3 regions of the Photorhabdus kleinii genome follow, and region 1 is predicted to be linked to each of the others. Evidence: predicted binding sites of a transcription regulator. Region 1 holds the regulator's gene; each other region holds the start of a gene.

The links. The regulator CRP, encoded in region 1, controls carbon source genes, mostly activating them, when cyclic AMP is high. The targets are predictions, from matches to a motif close to ATGTGANNNNNNTCACAT.
Region 2: a site for CRP is predicted at 4,611-4,628, ahead of LG003_RS00335 (PTS sugar transporter subunit IIB). Genes of this name have one in related genera too.
Region 3: a site for CRP is predicted at 2,645-2,662, ahead of gapA (glyceraldehyde-3-phosphate dehydrogenase). Genes of this name have one in related genera too.

Annotation. Positions count from the first base shown of each region.
Region 1 is NZ_JAJAFY010000066.1:526-6,278, forward strand. It holds gene LG003_RS20890 (LysE family translocator) at 1-259, opposite strand, end outside; gene LG003_RS20895 (hydrolase) at 364-1,344, shown strand; gene LG003_RS20900 (YheU family protein) at 1,341-1,559, shown strand; gene LG003_RS20905 (phosphoribulokinase) at 1,578-2,447, shown strand; gene LG003_RS20910 (OsmC family protein) at 2,573-2,980, opposite strand; gene crp (cAMP-activated global transcriptional regulator CRP) at 3,300-3,932, shown strand; gene argD (bifunctional acetylornithine/succinyldiaminopimelate transaminase) at 3,982-5,193, opposite strand; gene LG003_RS20925 (aminodeoxychorismate synthase component II) at 5,317-5,753, opposite strand, start outside.
Region 2 is NZ_JAJAFY010000001.1:75,891-81,643, reverse strand. It holds gene LG003_RS00365 (AI-2E family transporter) at 1-79, opposite strand, end outside; gene bepA (beta-barrel assembly-enhancing protease) at 208-1,671, shown strand; gene arsC (arsenate reductase (glutaredoxin)) at 1,681-2,037, shown strand; gene hda (DnaA inactivator Hda) at 2,077-2,784, opposite strand; gene LG003_RS00345 (RES family NAD+ phosphorylase) at 3,019-3,609, opposite strand; gene LG003_RS00340 (DUF2384 domain-containing protein) at 3,676-4,353, opposite strand; gene LG003_RS00335 (PTS sugar transporter subunit IIB) at 4,725-5,030, shown strand; gene LG003_RS00330 (PTS sugar transporter subunit IIC) at 5,060-5,753, shown strand, end outside.
Region 3 is NZ_JAJAFY010000001.1:285,658-291,410, forward strand. It holds gene LG003_RS01335 (MipA/OmpV family protein) at 1-357, shown strand, start outside; gene LG003_RS01340 (D-hexose-6-phosphate mutarotase) at 438-1,316, opposite strand; gene gapA (glyceraldehyde-3-phosphate dehydrogenase) at 1,445-2,440, opposite strand; gene msrB (peptide-methionine (R)-S-oxide reductase MsrB) at 2,909-3,319, shown strand; gene LG003_RS01355 (YeaC family protein) at 3,402-3,671, shown strand; gene pncA (bifunctional nicotinamidase/pyrazinamidase) at 3,735-4,373, opposite strand; gene ansA (asparaginase) at 4,386-5,405, opposite strand; gene sppA (signal peptide peptidase SppA) at 5,654-5,753, opposite strand, start outside.

The sequences.
Region 1 (5,753 bases):
CCAACCACAGCAAATAGAGGCTACCTGCAATTTTCATAACCGTGTGAATAGCAGGATAGACCAACAGCAACGCCGCTATTCCGAAAGCAGCCAGATATAAAATCGTCTGCATGCCCAGAACAACGCCAAAGAGCAATCCCAAAGAGCGGATAAAGCCGAAGTTAGCGCCTGATGACGTCAGCAACATGTTGTTTGGCCCCGGCGTAATGGAAGAAATAAACAAAAAAGCTGTTAATGAAAAAATTAGGCTTGCTGTCATGAAGAGTTACCTTTCATCCTGAATAATGGCGTTTCCCTTTCACAGAAAATATCAGTATGTTATTCACCATACAAGATAACTAATCAATTTAACTCGAAACCATTATGACTGATATCTTTCGTCCTCTCACCGGAGCCAGTAATCCGCATTTGCAGACACTACTCCCGCGTCTGGTGCGGCGGTATCCTGAACTGCAACCCTATTGGCAACGACTTAATTTACCGGATAACGATTTTGTTGATCTGGCGTGGAGTGAAGATCCCGCCACCGCAGCACATAAGCCACGACTGATCCTGTTTCATGGTCTGGAAGGCAGTTTTCACAGCCCTTATGCCCACGGTTTACTTCATGTCTGCCAGAAAAAAGGCTGGCTTGGTGTTGTCATGCATTTCCGCGGATGCAGTGGCGAACCAAACCGCCAAAAACGCCTCTATCATTCTGGCGAAACAAGCGATGCCCGTTATTTTCTAAGCTGGTTAAAACAGACCTACGGTGATGCCCCCACATCAGCCGTAGGTTATTCAGTCGGCGGTAATATGCTGGCCTGCTATCTGGCAGAAGAAAAAACAGATGCTCAGATCAATGCTGCCGTTATTGTTTCTGCTCCTCTGATGCTGGCAGCCTGTTCCCTGCGGATAGAAAAAGGATTTTCTCAGGTTTATGAACGCTATTTACTTAATAGCCTGAAACGTAATGCCACCCGTAAATTGTTACGCTACCCCGGTTCACTCCCCATTAATCTGTCTCAGGTAAAAAGATTGAAACATATTCGAGAATTTGATGAAATTGTAACCGCAAAAATCCACGGCTTTAAAAATGCAGCGGACTACTACCGCCAGTGCAGTGCTCTGCCGCGTCTGCCTGATATTACTGTGCCACTGCTGATTATTCATGCTAAAGACGATCCTTTTATGGCGCCGGAAGTTGTCCCTGATCTCAAAATGTTACCCAAAAATATTGAATATCAAATGACAGAATATGGTGGACATGTCGGCTTTGTCAGTGGTTCGTTGAAGAAACCACAAATGTGGCTGGAACAACGCATCCCAAATTGGCTGTCATCTTATCTGGAGCAACCACAATGATTATTCCGTGGCAACAACTGGAACCAGAAACTCTGCTAAATTTGATAGAGAGTTTTATCTTGCGGGAAGGCACTGATTATGGAGAAGATGAAAAATCGCTGGAGCAGAAGGTCGCTGACATTCGCCGTCAGTTGAAACGGGGAGATGTTATGCTGGTGTGGTCTGAACTGCATGAGAGCATCAATATTGTGCCAAAAGAAATGTTCCATTCTTAACATTATGGAGTTTACTGAATGTCTGTCAAACATCCGATTATTGCAATTACCGGCTCCAGCGGTGCCGGAACAACAACAACCAGTTTAGCTTTCCGTAAGATTTTCCAGCAACTTAACATCAGTGCCGCGCAGATAGAAGGAGATAGTTTCCACCGTTACACCCGCCCTGAAATGGATGCCGCAATCCGTAAAGCCAAAGAGCAAGGCAGGCATATCAGTTATTTTGGGCCAGAAGCCAATGATTTTGGCATGCTGGAAAAAACCATGATCGATTATGGTGAAATCGGTGAAGGCCGCTGTCGGAAATATCTTCATACCTATGACGATGCCGTCCCTTACAACCAGCTCCCCGGTACCTTTACGCCGTGGGAATCCTTACCCAAGCAGACTGATGTGCTGTTTTATGAAGGTCTGCACGGTGGCGTTGTCACACCACAACATAATGTTGCCAGTCATGTTGATCTGCTCGTGGGCGTCGTGCCGATTGTCAACCTTGAATGGATACAGAAACTTGTCCGCGATACCGGAGAACGAGGACACTCGCAGGAAGCTGTGATGGATTCCGTCGTGCGTTCTATGGATGATTATATTAACTACATTACGCCACAATTCTCGCGAACACATATCAACTTCCAACGTGTCCCTACCGTTGATACATCCAATCCATTCTCAGCCAAAGCCATTCCATCACTGGATGAAAGTTTTATTGTCATCCGCTTCCGTGATCTGACTCAAATTGATTTCCCATACTTGTTAGCAATGTTACAAGGCTCATTCGTTTCAAGCATTAATACCATCGTGGTCCCCGGTGGAAAAATGGGATTAGCAATGGAATTAATTATGACGCCATTGGTACAGCGATTACTGGAAGGGGAAAAGATTTGTTAATCAGCGCCTGAGGTCAATTTAACAAATCCAGTACTTAAAATTTGCATCTTATATTATTCAGTTAAAAAAACAGGTAACTGAGATAATTAGTTACCTGTTGTTATTTTTTAATCAAAAATAATTTCTCAATCTATCTCTTTAATTTCAAAACTGTGGGTAATTTCAACTGATTTCCCCAACATCAACGAAACAGAGCAATATTTTTCCGCGGAAAGCATGACTGCACGTTCAACCGCTTTATCTATTAAATCCTTACCCGTAACAATAAAATGCAGATTAATATGAGTAAACAAGCGTGGCACCTCTTCACGACGGCGGGAAGTTAATTTTACTTCACAATCTCTGATGTCATACCTGCCTTTCTGCAAAATAGAAACTACATCAACCGTACTGCAACCACCGGCTGCTATTAATACCATTTCCATTGGACTCGGTGCCTTATCGCCGGCATTACCATCCATCATGATCTGATGACCGGAAGATGACTCCCCCAAAAGAGACAATCCTTCAACCCATTTTACCCGCGCTTGCATAAATACCTCTTAAGTCGTTCTTTGCATCCAAGCCTACTCTTTCAGTATTAAGCTAGCAATCTAATGAGCGGTTTATTATGCTGAAACAATACAAGACAAGACAGAAGCCTTTTCCTGTGTTAAAAACAGAAGTGGGCCAGGTATATATAGGTTAAGATCAATACCCTAGGGTTCAAATTTCAGATAACCTATATAAAACCCTTACCTGTCGGTTTTTCAACAAACTAATGTTAAGCTAGTGTCTTTATAAGCCAGCCTGACGAGAAACTTTTAGATTCTCGTGTTATTTAGGCAGCGATAACAACAGAGGATGAAACGAATGGTTCTCGGCAAGCCACAAACAGACCCCACTCTTGAATGGTTTTTGTCACACTGCCATATTCATAAATATCCATCTAAAAGTACGCTTATTCATCAAGGCGAAAAAGCAGAGACGCTTTACTACATCGTAAAAGGCTCTGTTGCGGTTTTGATTAAAGATGAAGAAGGCAAAGAGATGATCCTCTCCTATTTAAATCAGGGGGATTTCATTGGTGAACTTGGATTATTTGAAGAGGGGCAAGAGCGTACAGCCTGGGTACGGGCCAAAAGCGCCTGTGAAGTAGCTGAAATCTCCTATAAAAAATTCCGTCAACTGATTCAGGTAAACCCGGATATTTTGATGCGTTTATCTGCCCAAATGGCAAACCGTTTGCAAACAACTTCTGAGAAAGTCGGTAATCTGGCTTTCCTGGATGTTACCGGCCGGATTGCCCAAACTTTATTGAATCTGGCGAAACAACCAGATGCAATGACCCACCCGGACGGAATGCAAATCAAAATCACGCGTCAGGAAATTGGCCAGATTGTTGGCTGTTCCCGCGAAACGGTTGGTCGCATTCTGAAAATGCTAGAAGATCAAAACTTGATCTCCGCACACGGTAAAACTATTGTTGTTTACGGTACACGTTAACGCCTGATTAATCAGCGCATAATCCTGCGCTGATTTCTCTTATATTTAATTACACCAACTGGTTAATTGCCTGCTCTAACCGCTCCATTCCTTGAGCAATCTCTTCTTCACTAATAATCAACGAAGGCGTGAAACGCAATACATCACCACCCGCACTCAACAACATTAAGCCATTTTCAGCCGCCAGTTGCAGAATATCTTTGGCTTTTCCTTGATATGGTGCTTTGAGTTCTGCACCAATCAGCAAACCCTTTCCTCGGATTTCACCAAATATCGAATGTTTCTGATTGATATCATTCAGAAAATTCATCATCAAATTATGGCGTTTCTCAACTCCCTCCAGAACTGTTGGTGTATTAATAATATCAAAAGCAGCATTTGCAACTGCACAAGCCAACGGATTACCGCCGTAAGTTGTACCGTGAGTTCCCGGCGTCATCGCTGAAGCAATATTCTCTGTCGTCAGCATAGCGCTAATAGGGAAGCCATTTCCCAATGCTTTTGCTGTGGTAATGATGTCCGGCGTAACATCATAATACATATAAGAAAATAGCTTACCGGTACGTCCCATCCCACTTTGCACTTCATCAAACACCAACAGCACCTGATGCTTATCGCAAAGCTCACGCAACCCACGAATAAATGCCGGTGCTGCCGGCGTGACTCCCCCTTCTCCCTGTACAGGCTCCAATACAACAGCACAAGTATGGTCATCTATGACAGCCTTCACTGCATCTAAGTCATTAAAAGGCACATGAATAATATCCGCGGGTTTTGGCCCAAAACCATCAGCATATTTTGGCTGACCACCCACGGAGACAGTAAATAAGGTGCGACCATGAAAACCCTGATGAAATGCGATAATTTTGGTTTTATAGGGACTGTGACGCGTAATGGCATAGTGGCGAGCCAGTTTAAATGCCGCTTCATTCGCTTCTGCTCCTGAGTTGGCAAAAAATACCCGCTCAGCAAAAGTCGCATCAATCAGTTTCTGCGCCAAAATCAAAGCCGGTTCATTGGTAAAAATGTTACTGATATGCCAAAGTTTCTCCCCCTGCTGCTTCAAAACATCCACTAACGCAGGATGACAATGGCCCAAAGCTACAACAGCAATCCCTCCCGCAAAATCAATATACTCTTTCCCTTGCTGATCCCATACACGACTACCTTGCCCTGTCACCGGAATAAACTGCGCTGGTGAATAAATTGGCAACATAACTTGATCGTATGCGTTTCTATCTACTGCGGTATGCTCCTTCATTTTCCCACCCGTTTTCTATATACACGCCATTCAAAAGTGAAATTATAATCACTGAATATGCATAAAAAATCAAAGATGGGCAAATGAAAAAGATGGATAAATGAAGAAATTATCGGTATCTGGTTAATATCTCAGAAAGTTGCTCAGCAACTGGTGACCTTGCTCACTGAGAATACTTTCAGGGTGGAACTGCACCCCTTCCAGCGGTAGAGTGCGATGACGAATGCCCATAATTTCATCGACATTGCCGTTATGCTGGCTCCATGCGGTGACTTCAAATGAGGCTGGTAATGTCTCTGCGGCAATCACCAATGAATGGTAACGAGTCGCGGTTAATGGCCGGTTAAGCCCTTTGAACACACCTTGCTGATTATGGTGAATAGCAGAAGTTTTTCCATGCATCACTTCCCTGGCTTTTACCACGCTGGCACCAAACGCCTGCCCAATTGCCTGATGTCCAAGACAAACACCAAGAATCGGCAACTTATCCGAAAAATGAGAAATCGCAGCCAGAGAAATTCCTGCTTCATTTGGGGTACAAGAGCCAGGGGAAATCACCA
Region 2 (5,753 bases), on a different contig from region 1:
CCAACAAGATAACAAATAACGCAATAACTTGCGGATCAGTAAACCGACGGCGATACCACTGTATAATCATATCCAGCATTGACCAGGCTCCTTGATAGCAATATTCATATTTCTATTTTTCTTAAAAATTGATTAATTTTTAAGGTACCCTTGTTTATCATACACGCATTATCTAAAACGATGGTCAAATGAGAGCATTTTTGTTTTATGAAAATAATGTCTAATCAATCTCTGACAGCAATATTAATCAGTACATTATTGCTAACAAGCTCCCCTGTTCTCAGCGCCTCCATTGAAGATTCATTGCCGGATATCGGTACCACGGCAGGTTCAATCCTGAGCATCAATCAGGAACTGGCAATGGGCGATTTCTACGCTCGCCAAATGCGTGACAACGCTCCGCTGATTTATGACCCATTATTGACACAATACATTAATGCCCTTGGACAAAGGCTAGTGGCTCATGCAGACTCAGTTAAAACGCCTTTCCATTTCTATCTGATTGATAACCCGAATATCAACGCTTATGCTTTCTTTGGCGGTAATGTAGTACTCCATGCTGCACTTTTTCGTTATAGTCGTAATGAAAGCGAGCTTGCCTCCGTAATGGCTCACGAAATTTCCCACGTTACTCAACGCCACCTAGCGCGAATGATGGAAGATCAGCAACGTACAGCACCGCTAGCCTGGGCAGGTACGTTGGGTTCTATTCTTTTGCTAATGGCTAGCCCACAAGCAGGGATGGCAGCCCTCAGCGGCACTATTGCCGGTATACAACAAGGTATGATCAGTTTTACTCAATCCAATGAACAAGAAGCTGATCGTATTGGCATGCAGACATTACGTAAAGCTGGCTTTGATCCTCAAGGTATGCCAGATTTTATGCAAATCATGGTAGATCAAACCCGTTACAGTTCTAAGCCACCAGAAATGCTACTCACCCACCCGTTACCTGACAGCCGCCTTGCTGATGCACGTAACCGCGCTAATCAATACCCGGCCCAGAACATTCCACAATCTCAAGATTTTCTGTTCGCCAGAGTTCGTGTTATGGGCATGTACACCACCGAGCAACGCGACTATCTTGAGCAAATTTTAGAAAATTATCGGAGAGGCACAGCTAAAGAGCAACTTGCCGCCGCTTATGGCCGAGCAATCTTGCTTTCTCAAGATAAAAAATACACTGAGGCACGGGCTATTCTAGAACCACTGTTAGCAAAACAACCGGATAATGTCTGGTACATTGACACAATGACTGATATCGACATTGAACAGAACCGAATTGCTCAGGCTATCACCCGGTTACAGAACGCTTTGCAGAAACAAAAGGACAATTTGGTATTGCAAATCAATCTCGCTAATGCACTTATTCACGCAAAACAATATCAACAGGCTTTAAAACTGCTCCATCGCTATACATTCAATAATCCAGATGATCCCAACGGTTGGCGCCTGATAGCCGAAGCTGCCGCCAAACAAGGAAAACGCCATGAAGAATTATCAGCGCATGCTGAAGAAATGGCACTTCGCGGTCAGTTTGGCAATGCCATCAAATACCTCAGTAGTGCCAGCGCACTGGTAAAATTAGGTAGTTACGATCAAGCACGTTATGATGCTCGTATCGATCAATTACGCCAGCTACAACAGCGTTACAGTCAATACAAACGTTAAGGAATTCTCATGCAACAGGTGACAATTTATCATAATCCCCGCTGCTCAAAAAGCCGTGAAACTTTGGCACTTATTGAAGAACGAGGAATTAAGCCACAGATTATTCTTTATCTGGAGGTTCCTCTCACTGTAGAGCAATTATCCGTTCTGCTAGAACAGCTTGGTTTTCATGATGCACGCCAATTGATGAGAACAAAAGAAGATCTATACAAGGAGTTGAATTTGGCTGATGAAAAACTTACTCAGCATGATTTACTGAAAACGATAATTGCCAACCCTAAACTGATTGAACGCCCAATCGTGGTTTGCGGTGATAAAGCCAGACTTGGGCGCCCACCGGAAAAAGTAAAAGAAATTCTTAATTGATTAAGAATAGATATGATGATGGTGACATCACCATCATCTTTAAAGGTGCAAAATATCCTTCACAAATGGAATCGTCAGCTTGCGCTGGGCCACTATCGAAGCGTGATCTAACTGATTCAATGCCATAAACAGAGTCCGCATTTCTCTGTCTAATCTTTTCAATAAAAAGCGCCCTACATCTTCTGGCAATTCAAAGCCGCGTAACTTCGCTCGCAATTGCAAGGCTTGTAATTTCTCATCATCAGAAAGCGGTTGTAATTTATAAATTTGCCCCCAATCCAGACGAGAAGCCAAATCAGGTAACTTAAGATTAATCTGGCGAGGTGGGCGATCGCCGCTAATAAGCAAACATGTGCGACCGATCTCCAGGATGCGATTATAAAGATTGAAAATTGCCATTTCCCACTCTTCATCACCAGCAATACTCTCAATATTATCAATACAAACCAGTGATAAGTGTTCCATGCCATCAAGCACCTCAGGGATAAAATAGGCACGTTTATCCAGCGGAACATAGCCCACAGCTTCATCTTTCAGGGACAACTCAGCACAGGCGGCATGCAACAAATGACTTCGGCCCCCACTGTCACGGGACCAGAAATAAATATAGCTGCCATGCGGCTGATTAATGGCCAATTTGATTGCAGCTAACAGGGTGGCATTTTCCCCCGGAAAGAAACTGGCAAAAGTTTCATCATCGGGAAGATACAAAGGTAACGAAAGCTGCGATGGTGTGTTCAGAAGCACCTCAAACAGAGCTGGTAATAAACGCCAACAAGTTTATCACAGAAAATAGTTGTAAATGAACTGTATAGGTAAAGAATAAAAAAACTATTTTTAGGATTCAATAAGTTAAATCCATTTCAGCCCCAGAAGAGCATAATATTTCGTCATAACACAGAACAGCCCGCAACCACTTGTAAAATAATAGTTTAATCGAACGACTTAAAAACTACCCTAATGATGAAAATCAGCGGATATTTATGTAATATTTTTAGGCACCAGAACTAACTCCATCTCATCGGCAAGGTCTTTAAGTTTTTCGTTAACTTCTTTAGAAGTAGCTGCTGGCTCAGATTCAATAGACACACTCAAATCGCCTTCTTTTACTCGATCCCCAAAAATTATTATCGCTTTGCCACCGTGCTGCTTAGAAGACCATCGAATTGCTTGAGCATCAGGATTATCATGATAAATTTGGGCTGCCCATCTCCGAGTAATATGATAATCCGATGCTTCTGATTCTACTAGCTGGCACTGAATAATTCCCCACTTCTTCAGTATTCGTGGATTGATATCCACATACTTGATATTTTTTCTCGGAATAATTTGGCTACGCACTAAGTCATCTAGTTTACCAAGATAAACAGGTATACCGGAGCAATTCAATGGAATATCATGTAAAATCGTCTCCATAATAGCTACTCCTATATTTTCACCACCATAGATTGTCGGAATGAAAATTCCATTATTTTTGAACGGGCTAAAACGAGCATTGCCAATGCCAGGATTAAATTCAATCCCTTTAAACTTAATTCTATGAATACGTTCATAGGTGTACCAGCTTTCCACTTTTGAACCTTAACTCCTGTATTCTCTGGAGGAAATGGTATATTTTCTTGAAGCTCCTTTTCATCATCAACCATGACGTGGCCCTTCAACTTCTTCTTTGGCTGCCATATAAACATCATCAAGTTGAGTTAATAAAAGATCCTTTGGCTTTTTATTACTGAGCCAACTATTTGGTGTACCAAACCAAATAGCTATTGACCAGGGCGTTTTGTTCTTAAACAGCTCAATAACATTTTTTATCACAGGTAACGGCTGGCCGCCTTCGTCTAGAGCATACAACGGGAATAGATCTTTACCATTAATGGGCAATGCGAATATTTTTTTCGACTTTTTCAACCGATTTGCCGCAGCGCTGGAATTAATCGATTTAGATCCGGTTAATCTGCTAAGTTCACTTGCAGTTAGCCACTTTGAATCAGTAAGGATCTGATTTTTTAATTTTTCGAGGCGTGCTTCATTACGGTAAGCAAATTCACTTTCAGATGGTTCAGTCACCAAAGGCAAATGTTTGTGCTTATTGAATGTAGTGACAGCAGTTACCGCGCTAGCTATTGCAAGCTTAATATCATAATAATCAATTGATCTTGGCAATTTCACGACAACATATTGATCTGCCTCATCAACGGGAATATCAGACAAATTGATATGCTTAGCAACATCCTTATTGTTTGACAACTCAATGGTATCCATTGAAAGAAAGTTAAAGCTGACATGCTTCGACTTAGTTTGGGATTTAGTAATCATACTGCCTCCATATTGTATCTACTTGAGTTCGTATTTTGCATATATTAGTTATATGGATGATATGGCGTATTTATGAAAAAGGCAAAGATTAACGATCCATAGCCGATAACCATACAAGGTATAAACAAGCACTCACCCTCATTCCATAAGTGAGAAATCTCGCTGCAACGTCCTACATAACTTGACATTTTCACACTATGTACAATCCAAACGAAGATCACATTCTATCGCTATTCCTTAAACTATTCTTGATTAATATGCGAACAAAATCGCAACATATTTAACATAAGTTGCTAGTCTTAATAAAAAGTGAAAGCTCTCATCAACCACTTATCCCATAAGAAACGATATAACAAACTGGAGATTGAACAATGAAAAAAATCCTATTGTGTTGTGCTGCCGGTATGTCCACCAGCATGCTGGTACAACGCATGCAGGCAGAAGTGATAAAACGGGCATTGGACATCGAGATCAAGGCTGTTCCCACGGTTGAATTAGAACACATGATAGCCGACGCTGACGTTGTTTTACTCGGCCCACAGGTGAGGTATCAATTGGCCCATTTTTCCGCTATCGCCAAACCACTTGGTAAACCAATAGACGTTATTGACATGATGGATTATGGCACTCTTCGTGGTGATAAGGTTCTCGATAAGGCATTAAGCCTGTTGGAATAAGCAATTTCATCATCACGCGGAGTACCCTCATGAGTCTCTATACCTCTTTTATGCGTGTTTTAGAAAACCACATTATCCCGTTTGCCGGGCGAATCGGTAACCAGCGGCATATTACAGCAATGCGTGACGGCTTTATCTCAGCCATGCCATTTTTGATCATCGGCAGCATAATGTTAATTGTGGCAAACCCACCCTTCGATTTACAGACTGCATCCTCATTCGGCCAAGCTTGGTTGTCCTTTGCCAAAACTCACTGGGACACCATCACAATGCCTTACTTTATGACGATGGGATTAATGAGTGTCTTTGTTTCGGTCGGTACCGCCTACAGTTTAGCTAAATCCTACGGTCTGGACGGGTTAACTTCGGCTTTACTGTCACTAATGGCGTTTTTGCTAGCAGCAGCACCACAAATAGAAAACAAAATAGCACTCGATTTCCTCGGTGGCGCAGGTGTATTTACCGCATTAATTTGCGCTATCTGGTCAGTTGAACTAACGCGTTTACTAAAAAAATATAACATTACCATCAGAATGCCAACACAAGTGCCACCAGCAATCGCCCGTTCTTTTGAACTTCTGTACCCAGTCATAGGTATCTTGCTGACAGTTTATCCCGCCAGCTTGCTATTACAGAGTGAATTCAATCTACTTATTCCCGCAGCCATAATGCAGATGTTCCACCCACTCATTTCCGTCGGTGATACTCTACCTGCCATTATAT
Region 3 (5,753 bases), on a different contig from region 1:
GATACTTTGGGTAAAAGTAAAGGCATAACGATTGACCTGGCTTATTTATATGAATTTAAAAGTGATGATTGGTCATTACAACCAGGATTAGGTGTGGTTTGGAATAGTAAAAAACAAAATCGTTATGAATATGGTATTAAAGATAGTGAATCACGCCATAGCGGACTAGAAAAATATACGCCAGATGATAGTTGGACTCCCTATCTGGAATTATCTGCTAATTATAAATTTAACCAGGAATGGTCTGTATTTATGATGGGGCGCGTTGAGCGTTTACCGAGTGAAATTAAAGATAGCCCAATGGTTAATAAGTCATATTCAAGTATTGTTTGGACAGGTGTTACATATAGTTTTTAATTACTCACGGCGATAATATCGAATAGAGACTGAATTCATGGGATAGTATTCAGTCTTTTTAATGTGAATGAGTGATATATTTATTGGTAGTCTTTCCGGCAACGGATTAACACCGAAATATGGGCTGGGCTATCATCTTTAGAGATTAGTGGCTTATTGATGCGAGCTGTTTCTACACAAATCATATTTTTATAACCTTCATTGCACATATCTTTCATACTGTTTGACAATTGGGCACCTGGATTCCAGCATACAACATCACTGTGATGATAATGGTGAATTTCAATAGTCCGTTTCAGCGATTTATCCCTTATCAAATTGAAATCTTCCGGCTCGGTATAAATGCGATCAGTGCGACCATTGAAAATAAGATGCTCTGCTGTGATGTGTTGCTCTTTGTCAGCAACCGTATCAATAAAATGTTTACCTAAACCGCTAATCGAAACCTGATTAATATCGCCTATATTTAGATAAGTGTGCAGGGCACAAGTTGCTTGATAATCACCATAGGTTTCTAGCTCCACTTCACAGGTTTCACACAGTTTGAAACGGGCAATCAAGGTAAAGTCATAAGGCCACAATTTATGGGTATATTCATTGTCTTTCAGTGTGAAAGTTAATATGACGCCATTTTCATGTTCGTTATGTGCGCTAAATTCCCAGGGAAGAATTCTGGCAAAGCCATGACTTGGTGCTCTTGAGACACCAAACCAAGGCCAACAAATAGGTATACCACCACGGATAGCGGTACCTGCTGCAAATGCGGTTTTCTTGCTCAGCCATAACCCCGGCTCTTCACCACTGGGTTGCCAGGCGATAAGGTGCGCCCCTTGTAAGCTGATTGCACCACGAACTTTAGGATGAGAGACGACTATCAGTGGAAAGCCATCTATATTTCGTTGACTAATAGCAGGAGAAATCTGTTCTGCAACCGGTAATGAAAAGATTTTATCGTTCATCCGTATAACCTTGTAGAACCAAAGCCGGGCTAATGGCAATAGCCCAAGAATAACGCATGTTGTACACAGATTGAAACAAAAGAGCTGCCGGGGGAAGGCAGCTCTTTTCAGACAAAGTAATTACTCAGTTATTTGGAGATATGAGCAATCAGATCCAGAACTTTGTTAGAGTAACCGGTTTCGTTGTCGTACCAGGAAACCAGTTTTACAAAGTTGTCGTTCAGAGCGATACCTGCTTTTGCGTCAAATACAGAAGTCAGTTTTTCGCCATTGAAATCGTTAGATACGACATCATCTTCGGTGTAACCCAGAACGCCTTTCAGTTCACCTTCAGCCGCATCTTTGATTGCATCGCAGATTTGTTGATAAGTAGCTGGTTTTTCCAGACGTACAGTCAGGTCAACAACAGATACGTTAGGAGTAGGAACGCGGAAAGCCATGCCAGTCAGCTTACCATTTAGTTCAGGGATAACTTTACCCACAGCTTTAGCTGCGCCGGTAGATGATGGGATAATATTCTGAGCAGCGCCACGACCACCACGCCAATCTTTCGCAGAAGGACCGTCAACTGTTTTCTGAGTTGCCGTTGTTGCGTGAACAGTGGTCATCAGACCTTCAACAATGCGGAATTTATCATTGATAACTTTAGCCAGCGGTGCCAGACAGTTAGTGGTACAGGAAGCATTGGAAACGATCTCCTGGCCTGCATAAGTTTTGTGATTAACTCCCATAACAAACATAGGCGTGTCATCTTTGGATGGGCCGGTCAGAACAACTTTTTTCGCACCAGCGGCAATGTGCTTACGTGCAGTTTCGTCAGTCAGGAAGATACCTGTTGCTTCTGCAACAACATCAACACCTACTTCATTCCATTTCAGGTTAGCTGGATCTCTTTCTGCTGTAACGCGGATAGCTTTGCCGTTAACAATCAGGCGGCCGTCTTTTACTTCAACAGTGCCGTTGAAGCGACCGTGAGTTGAATCGTATTTCAGCATGTAAGCCATGTATTCGGCGTCGAGCAAATCGTTGATTGCAACGATTTCGATGTCTGAACGTTCTTGTGCAGCACGGAAAACAATACGGCCAATACGACCAAAACCGTTGATACCTACTTTGATAGTCATAGTGTTCCACCAGCTATTTTTTAGTGAATTAAAAATTATTACTAAAGTTACCAAAACCTTGCCAGCCGTCAAGCGGAATCGTGTCAATAGCTGAAAAACATTAGCTTTGAGTTCATCATTTAGACGCTTGCTATAGGGTACTGGCAATCGAGCCGCCCATCATTATCAAGGTGCAGACAGATATTGAAAGTTAATTGGTTAGATATGCGAGTCACATCACAAATAGTAGGATATACCCGTTATCTTTCAAGTTGCCTCTTTGTTGGCTGCATTCACTCACCCCAGTCACATAGTTACCTATACTCCCGGGGATTCGCTCCCTTGCCGTCGCGATCCATCTTGAAATCCATAGGGTATAGACAGATTCAGTTAACCACTTAAAATAAATTCCACTGATGTAATGTTAATTTTTTGTTATTATTAATCAATTTTATTGAGAACATGAGTCTTATTATTAAGGTGGTCGTTATGACTAAGAATCCTGATGTTTCCCTTTATAAAGAACTAACTGATATTCAGCGTCACGTAACCCAGAATGCCGGGACAGAGCCGCCATTTTCAGGGAAATTGCTACATAATAAGAAAAGTGGCGTGTATCATTGTTTGTGCTGCGAGCAGCCGTTATTTATGTCCGACACTAAATTTGATTCTGGTTGTGGCTGGCCGAGTTTTTACCAGCCTGCCACTCATGATGCAGTGCAGTATCTTGATGATGATAGTCACAATATGCATCGTATTGAGGTTCGTTGCGGTCATTGTAATGCTCATTTGGGGCATGTGTTCCCTGATGGACCGCAGCCGACAGGAGAGCGTTTTTGTATCAACTCGGTTGCATTAAGCTTTACTGATGAAAATACAGGCGAAAAAACAGTAGGTTAATCGTTTTTATTATTGCGGGCATAATCTTAGTTTACGTAAAAAATCGTTTCAGCTAATTCTGGAAAATAATGAGGAAATATCAATGGAACTGGATGATCTGTTATCTGTAATGACACCAGAAATATATCAACGCTTGGTTCAGGCAGTAGAACTGGGTAAATGGCAGGATGGTGTGCCTTTAACGGTAGAGCAGAAAGAGCATAGTTTGCAAATGATTATGCTATGGCAATCAAGGCATAACCATGATCCGCAGCATATGACGATTGGTACTGATGGTCAGTTGGTGATGAAGAGTAAACAAGAACTGAAAGCGATCTTTCAGTCTAAAATGGTGGCAACATTCAAGCCATAATCTTTGGCAAATTAGATATGAAAAGGCTGAGTGTGTAAGACTCAGCCTGACCTTGGATTGATATCAGAGAAGAGCATCTTCTAGTTGATCAAGTTCTATCAATATAGCGCCTTGCTCTTTTAGCTCTTTGAAGGCTGATTGGCTATCATTTGGACTAAGGTTAACCCCTCGACAGCCATCCGTAATGACCCAGGTTTCATAACCTAATGCCAGCGCATCTAGCGCGGTAAATTTCACACAATAGTCAGTGGCAATCCCAATAATAAACAGGCGTTCAATTTGCTGTGTTTGTAACCAGTCATCAAGTCGGGTTTTATTCTGATGGCCGTTGTCAAAGAAAGCACTGTAACTATCGATCTGTGGATTTTCTCCTTTGTGGAAAATTTCAACAATTGCTTGCTTGTTTAGCTGTGGATGGAAATCAGCGCCATGCTGACTTTGAACGCAGTGTACCGGCCACCATACTTGTGGAATACCGTTTAATAGACCGATATTGCCGATCTTCTGGCCGGAATTTACGGCAAAGCTCATATGTTCAGCAGGATGCCAGTCTTGGCTGGCAATAATGCTGATATTGTGTTTCAGACAAATAGCAATCGCCTGATTTGCCGCAGCAATGACTTGTTCACTCTCTTCTACGGCTAAAGCACCGCCGGTACAGAAGTCGTTCTGTAGATCAATAAGTAATAGGGTCGTTTTCATCTCTTTCCTTGATTATTTATCAGCATAACTTAATTCACCACGTAAATTTTGTTGCATTAAATAACGAATTTTTTCATTGCCATAGGGTTGACTGAGTAAATAGTGCAACTTGGTTAAAGTTGCTTCAAAAGTCATATCGTAGCCGCTTATCACCCCCGCTTCAGCCAGAGCATGGCCCGTTGCATACCCTTCCATATTTACTCGGCCAGAAATGCATTGAGTCAAATTAACGACCACGATCCCTCTCTCTGTTGCCTGTTTTAGCTCTTTTAATAATTCAGGGTGTTGAGGTGCGTTTCCGACGCCATATGAGCGCAGGATGAGAGCCTTAACTGGTTGCATCAAAATATTATTCACAATCTGACTGGAAAGGCCGGGATAAATGGTGATTACGCCAATGGGCTGAGGGGTAATCTGATGGGTAATAAATTTACCGTGACTAGCAAAGGTGGAATCTGTATTGAAGGTTTTAATATTAATACCGGCTTCCATTAATGGAGAACAGTTTGGTGAAGTAAAAGCATCGAAACCGTCGGCATGTGCTTTGACGGTCCGGTTCCCACGAAACAGTTTATTATTGAAAAACAGGCTGACCTCGTTAACCGGGTAATTAGCGGCAAGATAAAGCGCATTCAACAAGTTTGTCTGCCCATCAGAGCGCAGTGCTTCCAATGGGATTTGTGACCCGGTGACAATGACTGGTTTACCCAGATTCTCAAACATAAAGGAGAGGGCAGATGCCGTAAATGCCATTGTATCCGTGCCATGCAGGATCACGAACCCATCATAATCATGGTAATTTTCTCGGATATCATCAGCGATAAATTGCCAGTCTTCTGGAGTCATATCAGAAGAATCGATCAATGGTTGATGTTCACGGATGGTGAATGTCGGCATCTCCGGTCGATGAAATTCGGGCATCTTTGTTAATTGGCGTTGTAAATGCCCGGAAACGGGGATGTATCCCTGAGATGAGCGTTGCATCCCAATGGTTCCACCAGTATAGACGACATAAATAGATTTCTTCTGCATGACTGTACCCCATAAAAAGATCAGCAGGATTATAGGAGTATTGCAGAATAAAAAAAGCCTGACAGGGAATCTGTCAGGCTAAATTAATCGAGTTATTACTAGAATCATGCATTGTTATACCCGTTATCTTTCAAGTTGCCTCTTTGTTGGCTGCACTCGCTCACCCCGGTCACATCGTTACCTATGCTCCCGGGGATTTACTCCCTTGCCGTCGCGATGCATCTTGAAATCCATTGGGTATAGGTTGTTTAGCGAACATCTCCGCAATTTAAACAGAATGCATAACGATTTTGTGGATCATTCAGATGGCGATAGAACTCACTCTGTTGTTTCACTTCCTGAGCTACC